Linked DNA regions of Gloeobacter violaceus PCC 7421. Each later gene encodes a partner of the first gene's protein in a complex. Links are inferred from orthologs where the notes say so. Each region holds a gene or a part of one and is shown in the gene's direction. Other genes may lie near its edges.

Region 1 (4,479 bases):
CGGCCCGCGCGCGTGCAACTTTTGGGTAGAAATGCCAATCTCGGCCCCGAAGCCGAATTCGCCGCCGTCGGTAAAACGGGTCGAGGCGTTGACGTAGACCGCCGCCGCGTCGATAGCGGCGGTGAAGCGACGGGCTTCCTCGTAGTTGGCGGTGACGATCGCTTCTGAGTGGCGGGTGCCGTAGTGGTTGATCCAGTCGATCGCTTCACGGGTCGAATCGACCACTTTGATGGCGATGATTTTGTCGAGGTACTCCTTGCCCCAGTCTTCTTCACCGGCACTTTTGACCTTCGGGTCGAAGGCAACGGTGCGCGGGCAGCCGCGCACTTCAATACCGTGGGCGTGCAGATCCTCCAGCAGCGGGGCCAAATGCGTCACCACCGTGTCTCGGTGCACCAGCAGCTTCTCGGCGGCGTTGCAGACCGAGGGGCGCTGGACCTTGGCGTTGATGACGATGCGGCGGGCCATCTCCAGATCGGCGGAGGCGGCGACGTAGATGTGGCAGTTGCCCACCCCCGTCTCCAGCACCGGCACAGTCGCGTTGCGCACGACAAAGTCGATGAGCGAGTGCCCTCCCCGGGGGATCACCAGGGCCAGATACGGATTAAGGCGAATCAGCGCCTCGACCACCGCCCGCTCGCCGGGCAGCTGCTCGATGCAGCCTTCCGGAATGCCCTGTTCGTAGGCGGCGGCTTTGAGGACAGAACTGATGGCCTGGTTGGAATTTTCGGCTTCTTTGCCGCCTTTCAAGAGCACTCCATTGCCGGACTTGAGGCACAGGCCGATGGCGTCGGCGGTAACATTGGGGCGTGCCTCGTAGATGATCCCGATGAGGCCCAGCGGCACCCGCACCCGCACGATTTCCAGGCCCTCGGGGTGCCGCCAGCCGCCCACGATTTCACCCACCGGATCTTTGAGTGCGGCGATTTGCTCCAAAGAAAGCGCCATACCTTCGAGGCGCTGGGGAGTCAGCTTCAGCCGGTCGAGCAACGTCTCAGAAAGGCCCATCTGGCGACCGAATTCGAGATCCGTCGTGTTCGATTCGAGGATTTCGCTGTGGGCGGTGCGCAGCGAACGGGCCATGGCGCGTAGCGCCTTGTTTTTGATTCCTGAAGGCACTTGAGCAAGCGCCATCGTCGAGCGCTGTGCCCGCTGCGCCGTGACTTTGAGGGTTTCGTAAAGCGAAGATTCCACCTGCAAAGGTTTCCGCAAGAACTGTAGTGATCTCTAGGGTCTAGAACGGCGGGCCAGCCAGAAGATCAGCACGATCAGCGTCAACACCACCGTAATCGCAAGCGCTCCAAAGCCCGAACGCGACTGGAGCACCAGGGGCAGCCAGACTGGAGGGATCAAAGCCAGGGCAACCAGAATAAAGGGGAAGTAGTTGTCCGTCAAAGAACGGTTTTGATCGCGCCAGTTTCCCCCGATCCACTGCCAAGCTTTTTTGTAGGGGTAGCTGGTCGAAAGCTGTTCAAGCACCAACCCATCCGGCGAGAGGCCGAATATCTGGCTGCAACGGTCACAGCCAAACGCTTCGGTGAGGACAATGGCCTGCAGCCTCCCCCGTTTGCAGCGCGGACACGGATACTCCACCTGGAGATCGATTTTTTCTGGCTTCACGGGTGCGACCCAGAACCTATGCCCTTGAGTACCGCAATCTTAGGTCACACCTCAGGCAGTGGCAAGGCAACGCACCGGCGGCGGCGGACCGCTCCTGGGGCACGCCGTGCAACAATTCTTAGTTGACGAAGGGTTCTTTCGCTGGCTATATTAAGTCTTCGTTGACTTTAACCGAAATCATGCCCACGATCGCCCAGCTCATTCGCCGTGAGCGCGGGATTGCCCAGCGCAAAACCAAGTCGCCAGCCCTCAAGGCCTGCCCCCAGCGGCGCGGGGTGTGCACGCGCGTGTACACCACCACGCCCAAGAAGCCCAACTCGGCCCTGCGCAAGGTAGCCCGCGTCCGCCTGACCAGCGGCTTTGAAGTGACGGCGTACATCCCGGGCGTCGGCCACAACCTGCAGGAGCACTCCGTGGTAATGATCCGCGGCGGTCGCGTCAAGGACTTGCCCGGCGTTCGCTATCACATCATCCGCGGCACCCTGGACACCGCCGGGGTCAAAAACCGTATGCAGAGCCGCTCCAAATACGGAACCAAGCGTCCCAAACCGGGACAGGCCGCCGCTCCCGCCGGTAAGAAACGTTAATCTTTCCACCGCAACCACCAAAACCTATGTCCCGCCGTACCCGCGCCATATTGCGTCCTGTCACCGCCGATCCGCTCTACGCATCCAGGCTGGTGACGATGATGACCAACAAGCTGATGAAGGAAGGCAAAAAGGCCACCGCCGAGCGCATCCTCTACTCGGCGCTTGAACGCGTGCAGGAGCGCACCGGGCGCGAGCCGCTCGACGTGTTCAACCAGGCGGTGCTCAACTGCACCCCCCGCATCGAGGTCAAGGCCCGCCGCGTCGGCGGTGCGACTTACCAGGTGCCTATGGAGGTGCGCCAGGAGCGCGGCACGTCCCTGGCGCTGCGCTGGTTGGTGCAGTTCTCCCGCAAGCGCTCGGGCAAGAGCATGGTCGACAAGCTTTCCAACGAGCTGATGGACGCCGCCAACGACACCGGTTCGGCGGTGCGCAAGCGCGAAGAGACGCACCGCATGGCCGAGGCCAACAAAGCCTTTGCCCATTATCGTTACTAACCGGTAAGCGATGGCGGTTTGCTGTGCAAGCGACGCCAATGGTGTGGGCAGTTGGGCTAGGATTGTTACAGAACTTTTCGAACTCGCGGTGAATGCGAGGAGGTAACCGTGGCACGCAACATTCCCCTGGAGCGGGTACGCAACATCGGCATCGCAGCACACATCGATGCTGGCAAGACTACCACGACCGAGCGCATTCTGTTCTACTCCGGGGTAATCCACAAGATTGGCGAGGTGCACGAGGGCAACACCGTCACCGACTGGATGGCCCAGGAACGCGAGCGCGGCATCACGATTACCGCAGCGGCGATCACCACCGCCTGGACGCGCCGCGACCCCGAAAATCCCACCCAGCCCCTGCCCGGTGCCCTGGAGCACAAGATCAACATCATCGACACCCCCGGCCACGTCGACTTCACCATCGAAGTCGAGCGCTCGATGCGCGTGCTGGATGGGGTGATCACGGTGCTGTGCTCGGTGGGTGGCGTGCAACCCCAGACCGAGACCGTCTGGCGCCAGGCCAACCGCTATAACGTGCCGCGCTTTATCTTCGTCAACAAGATGGACCGCACCGGCGCCAATTTCTACAAGGTTTACAGCCAGGTGCGCGACCGGCTGCGGGCCAACGCCGTGCCGATTCAGTTACCCATCGGCGCCGAGGACACCCTGAGCGGCATCGTCGATCTGGTGGGCATGAAGGCCTACGTCTACGGCAACGACATCGGCACCGATATCCGGGTTGAGGAAATCCCTGCTGATATGGAGGAACTGGTGCAGGAGTACCGCGCCAAGCTCATCGAAGCGGTCTCGGAGACCGACGATGTGCTGCTTGAGAAGTACTTCGGCGGTGAAGAGCTTACCGAGGCTGAGATCAAGGCTGCTCTGCGCAAAGGCACCGTCGCCAACACGATCGTGCCGATGCTCTGCGGCTCGGCTTTTAAGAACAAGGGCGTGCAGCAGATGCTCGATGCGGTGCTCGACTATTTGCCCTCGCCCCTCGACATCCCGCCCATCAAGGGCCTGCTGCCCAACGGTACCGAGGTCGAGCGCAGCGCCGACGACAGCCAGCCGCTCTCGGCTCTGGCCTTCAAGATCATGGCCGACCCCTACGGACGGCTCACCTTCGTGCGCGTCTACTCGGGCATTCTCCAGAAAGGCAGCTACGCCCTCAACGCCAGCAAGGACAAGAAGGAGCGCATCTCGCGGCTCATCGTGCTCAAGGCCGACGATCGCATCGAGGTGGACGAGTTGCGCGCGGGCGACCTTGGCGCGGTGGTCGGCCTCAAGGACACCTTCACCGGCGACACGCTGTGTACCGAAGATTCGCCGGTCATCCTCGAATCGCTGTTTATTCCAGAACCGGTGATCTCGGTAGCCATCGAGCCCAAGACCAAAGCCGACCTCGACAAGCTCTCCAAGGCGCTGCAGTCGCTCTCCGAAGAAGACCCGACCTTCCGGGTCCACGTCGACCAGGAGACCAACCAGACGATTATCGCGGGGATGGGCGAACTGCACCTCGAGATCCTCGTGGACCGCATGCTGCGCGAGTTCAAGGTCGAGGCCAACGTCGGTGCGCCGCAGGTGGCCTACCGCGAGACGATTCGCAAAGCGGTCAATAATGTCGAGGGCCTCTACAAGCGTCAGACCGGCGGCAAGGGTCAGTACGGTCACGTCGTCATCAACCTCGAACCGGGTGAGCCGGGTACGGGTTTCGAGTTCGTCTCGAAGATTGTCGGCGGCGTCGTGCCCAAGGAGTACATCGGTCCGGCCGAGCA
Region 2 (4,491 bases), 270 kb from region 1 along the record:
GCAGTTCATCGCCACCCGTTGCTCGCGCGCCTCCTGCTCGCGTCTGCGCAGCAATTCAAAAAGCACCGGGTCGAGGCCGATTTCATCGAGAGCCTGCACTGCGACTTGCGGATGCAACGTTTGCTGGAGGGCGGCCGTCTCCTGGATGCGCTTGACGAGTAGACCGGTAAATAAAAAGTACGGCAGTACGACGACGCGCTTTGCCCCCCAGGTCCAGGCGCGCTCGAATCCCTGCTCCAGGCGGGGATGGGTGATGCCGATAAAGCAGACTTCGACCCCGAGATAGCCACTCCCTTCCCAGAGCAGGCGGGCCATCTTGCAGGCGTCGCCGTTGGCGTCGGGGTCCGACGAACCGCGCCCGACAAACAACAGCAGCGTCTCGGAGCGCGGGATGTCGCTGTGTTCGTCGAGACGGGCGAGCCGTTCCTGCCACAGTTCGATGAGGCCCGCGGTGATGCCCAGATGGCCGCCGTAGTGCACCACCAGATCCGGATGGCGCTCGCGGGCGCGGTCCAGTTCGTTGGTGACGTCGAACTTATTGTGGCGGGCGGCAAATAACAGCAGCGGCACCGCGGTCAAATCGCGGTAACCCAGCTCGATGCAGCGATCGACCCCTGCTTGGATCGACGGAGCGGTCAACTCCAAAAAACAGGGCACCACCGGCCGGGCCGGGTCGAAGTGCTGGTAAGCGGCGGCAAATTCCAGAAACGTCTCGCGCCCATCGGCATCGCGGGTGCCGTGGCCGATGAGCAACAAAGGATGGACCGTGTCGTGCATGAATAACCCCATTCCTGTGCAACGCAGGCGAATAACCGGAGGCAACGTCCAAAGGCGGCATTCTGACTTGGGAAGCCCATTACAGCTGCGGCACAGTACCGGGATCGCACCGGACTTTCCCGCTTTTGGACCTCAACAGGTTATCACCCTGCGCTGCAAGGCGCGGGAAGGCCACCGAAATTCTTAACTGCCCGCAGCTAGGAACCCGCTTCGGGGATCGCCACTTTGACCATGGCCGGGCGCAGCACCTTGTCGGCGAGCAAATAGCCCTTTTGCAACTCCGCCACGACCGTCTCCTGACTCACCCCGGCCGATTCTTCGCGCAGGATGGCCTCGTGCTGGGCCGGGTCGAACGGCTGACCGATCGCCTCCATGGCCGTCACCCCCATCTTTTCGAGTACCGAGAGAAACTGCCGGTAAACCTGCTGGTAGCTGTTGTGCAGCTTCTCTTCGCGCTCGTTGTCGGGCTGGGCGAAGGCGCGGGCGCGATCGAAGTTGTCGAAGACCGGCAGGATGTCCTTGAGGAGCTTGGCGGAAACAAAATAGGCCAGTTCGTCTTTTTCGCGCTGGGTGCGCTTGCGGAAATTGTCGAAGTCGGCCATCAGCCGCGTGTACTTTTGCTCGTAGTCGGCGAGTTTTTTTTGCAGGTCGGAGTTCTCGGCGGCGAGCTGGTCGATGCGGGCGATGAATCCCGTCGCTTCCGCAGCGGACGCCTCGGTGGTTGCGGCCTCTGCATAGGAAGGATCCTGCGGTTGGAAGTTCTCGGTGGTGCGCTCGTTTTCTGCCATCGCTCTGCCATATAGTGCCGTTTGCAACCTTGATTTTAAACGCTCGCGGACCCAACCTTCGGGCTGCCGCCGCCAGGAAAAATGAAGACTCCGGCCTTTGCGCCGGGGAGCGTGTACAATTAGCCTCTGGCTGGTCGCCCATGAATCCGGCTAAGATCATCGTCCGCTTTTGTTACCTGCCATTTCGATGAAAGTCACGCAAGAGAAGCTCCCGCGCTCCCAGATGGGCCTCAATGTCGAGGTCGAAGGCGAAAAATCCAAGCAAGCTTACGAGAAACTGGTGCGCGACACCATGCGCACCGCCCGCATCCCCGGTTTTCGCCCCGGCAAAGCCCCGCGCCAGCTGGTGCTGCAGTTCTACGGCAAGGAGCGCCTCAGGGCGCAGGCGCTCGAAAATCTGATCGACAGCTCCCTCAAAGAGGCGATTGAACAGGAGTCGATTGCTTCGTTGGGCAACCTGCAACTGCGCGATTCGTTCGAGGAGTTGCTCGGCCGCTACCAGCCGGGAGAACCGCTCAGCTTCAAAGCCGCCGTCGATGTGCAACCGGAGGTCCAGCTGGGCACCTACACCGGCCTGACGGTGCGCTACAGCGAAGTGCCCTACGAGGCCAAGCAGGTAGATGATCAGCTCGAGCAGTACCGCGAGCAACGCGCCGTGCTCGTCCCCGTCGAGGGTCGGGCGGCCGAGGTCGGCGACACCGCTGTGATCGACTTTGCGGGCACCAAGGCGGCGGACGGCAACGAGATCGTCGGGGGTAAAGCCACCGATTTCGAAGTCGAACTGCTGCCGGGTCGGCTCATCGCCGGCTTCACCGAGGGAATCATCGGTATGCAGATTGGTGAGAGCACCGAGCTTGCATTGCGCTTTCCCGACGATTACCCGCAGCAGGAACTGGCGGGGGTCGATGCCAAATTCGCCGTCAGTCTCAAAGATCTCAAGATCAAAGAGCTGCCCGTCCTCGACGACGATTTTGCCGGTGACATCAGCGAATTTGAGACTCTCGAAGCACTGCGCGCATTTCTGGAGCAGCAGCAGCAGGAGCAGGCGGCGGAGAAGACCCGCGCCAACCGCGACGCCGCCATCATCAAGGCGCTGGTGGCCGAGACGACCGTCGACTTACCTGAGACGCTGGTCAACCGCGAAGTGCAGTTTCTAGCCGAGCAGAGCTTTCGCAACCTCCAACAGCAGGGCATCGACCCCAGCCGCATCTTCACCGAGGAGAACATGCCCCGGGTACGCGAAACGCTCAGAGTTGACGCCGAAAATCGCCTCAAGCGCACCCTGGCCCTGGCGCAAGTGGCCCGCGCCGAAAATATCGTGGTCGAAGAGGAGCAGGTGGCTGCGCGCATCGTCGAGTTGCGCAGCGAACTGGAGGAGGAAGTCTCCGAGCAGGCCCTGGCCGAATTTGCGCGCGAAGAAATGCTTACGGAGAAGATTTTGGAGTGGCTCGCGGAGCACTCTACAATAGAGTTGACTTTGCCGGGTGAGGCGATTGAGCCGGGCTCGGGCGAAGACGCTCCCCCCGAAGTTGCCGCCGGGGCCACCGAGCCCGAGGCGCAACCCAACTCCTGAAACCTCGTTTCCTCAACACCCAGGCTGCCCCATGCCCAAGTACGACTCCCATCTCAAATGCTCCTTCTGCGGCAAGTCCCAGGAGCAGGTTCGAAAGCTCATCGCCGGGCCGGGGGTATACATTTGCGACGAGTGCGTCGAACTGTGCAACGAGATCCTCGACGAGGAACTGTTTGAAGGGGCGACCCAGCCCCAGCCCCAACCGACCAAGGTCAAAGCCTCGCGCTCCAGTCGCCGGGACACTTCCCTCAAGAAGATCCCCAAGCCGCAGGAGATCAAGTCTTACCTCGACCAGCACGTCATCGGTCAGCAAGAGGCCAAGAAAATCCTCTCGGTGGCGGTCTACAACCACTACAAGCGCCTCAGCTCGAAGCTCGAAGAGAGTGGCGACGAGGTCGAAATTCAAAAATCCAACATTCTGCTCATCGGCCCCACCGGCTGCGGCAAGACGCTCTTGGCCCAGACCCTGGCCGATTTGCTCGATGTGCCCTTCGCCATTGCCGATGCCACTACCCTCACCGAGGCGGGCTACGTGGGCGAGGATGTCGAGAACATCCTGCTGCGGTTGCTGCAGGTGGCCGACGGCGAGGTCGAGCGCGCCCAGCGCGGCATCATCTACATCGACGAAATCGATAAGATTGCCCGCAAGTCCGAGAACCCTTCGATCACCCGCGACGTGTCGGGCGAAGGCGTCCAGCAGGCGCTCCTCAAGATGCTCGAAGGCACCGTCGCCAACGTCCCTCCCCAGGGTGGGCGCAAGCATCCCTACCAGGAATACATCCAGATCGACACGGCCAACATCCTGTTTGTCTGCGGAGGAGCGTTTGTCGGTCTGGAGCGCGTCGTCGAGCAGCGCATCGGTAAGCGGGCGATGGGCTTTGTACAGGCGGGCGAGCCCCAGAAGCGCGAACAACGCTTGGTCGAATCGCTCAAGGCTCTCGAACCCGACGATCTGGTCAAATTCGGCCTGATTCCCGAATTTATCGGCCGCATTCCGATGGTGGCGGTGCTCGAACCCCTCGACGAGGAAGCCCTCATCGAGATTCTCACCGAACCCAAGAACGCCTTGCTCAAGCAGTACCAGCGCCTGCTGCGCATGGACGGCGTCGAAATGGTCTTCGAACCCGACGCGATCAAGACCATCGCCCAGGAAGCTTTCCGGCGCAAGACCGGGGCACGGGCTCTGCGGGGTATCGTCGAGGAGCTGATGCTCGAAGTGATGTACGAGGTGCCCTCGCGCGCCGACATCCGCAAGTGCGTGATCACCCGCGAGATGGTCGAGAAGCGCTCCACCTCCGAGCTGCTGATTCTGCCCAGTTCGCTGCCCAAACCCGAATCGGCCTGATCCTCCTG

Evidence for each region.
Region 2: the proteins of rpsG (region 1) and tig are in contact, whole or in part, in a crystal structure (PDB 3GTY), measured with the Thermotoga maritima proteins. The link is inferred for Gloeobacter violaceus PCC 7421 from one-to-one orthologs. Residues at the interface, in WP_004081843.1 of Thermotoga maritima: Lys34, Lys52, Lys55, Glu59, Arg62, Gln63, Glu66, Asn67, Lys69, Val71, Arg95, Ala109, Lys110, Lys111, Gly112, Arg113, Pro114, Glu117, Glu121, Ile124, Ala125, Tyr127, Asn128, Asn129, Thr130, Gly131, Lys135, Asp139, Arg142, Met143; in WP_004081061.1 of Thermotoga maritima: Glu122, Val124, Val129, Leu130, Tyr133, Glu188, Gly259, Ile262, Tyr263, Glu266, Ser270, Glu273, Gln274, Glu277, Arg308, Gln311, Ile312, Ser315, Tyr316, Glu325, Arg329, Arg336, Leu363, Phe366, Trp367, Arg373, Leu377, Arg381, Leu384, Glu387.

What each region holds. Positions count from the first base shown.
Region 1 is NC_005125.1:4,117,162-4,121,640, forward strand. What follows is about bases 1,145-3,968. They hold rpsG (30S ribosomal protein S7), read left to right. Parts: upstream 1,145-2,233; coding sequence 2,234-2,704; downstream 2,705-3,968. Other genes in these bases: GLL_RS20210 (glutamate-5-semialdehyde dehydrogenase), read right to left, coding at 1,145-1,194; GLL_RS20215 (hypothetical protein), read right to left, coding at 1,228-1,620; rpsL (30S ribosomal protein S12), read left to right, coding at 1,800-2,207; fusA (elongation factor G), read left to right, coding at 2,813-3,968. In the rest of the region: more of GLL_RS20210, read right to left, coding at 1-1,144; more of fusA, read left to right, coding at 3,969-4,479.
Region 2 is NC_005125.1:4,388,922-4,393,412, forward strand. Bases 1,110-3,945 are described here. They hold tig (trigger factor), read left to right. Parts: upstream 1,110-1,752; coding sequence 1,753-3,138; downstream 3,139-3,945. Other genes in these bases: grpE (nucleotide exchange factor GrpE), read right to left, coding at 1,110-1,565; clpX (ATP-dependent protease ATP-binding subunit ClpX), read left to right, coding at 3,170-3,945. Also shown: GLL_RS21580 (sirohydrochlorin chelatase), read right to left, coding at 1-777; more of grpE, read right to left, coding at 975-1,109; more of clpX, read left to right, coding at 3,946-4,483. UniProt on the Bacillus subtilis protein: Involved in protein export. Acts as a chaperone by maintaining the newly synthesized protein in an open conformation. Functions as a peptidyl-prolyl cis-trans isomerase.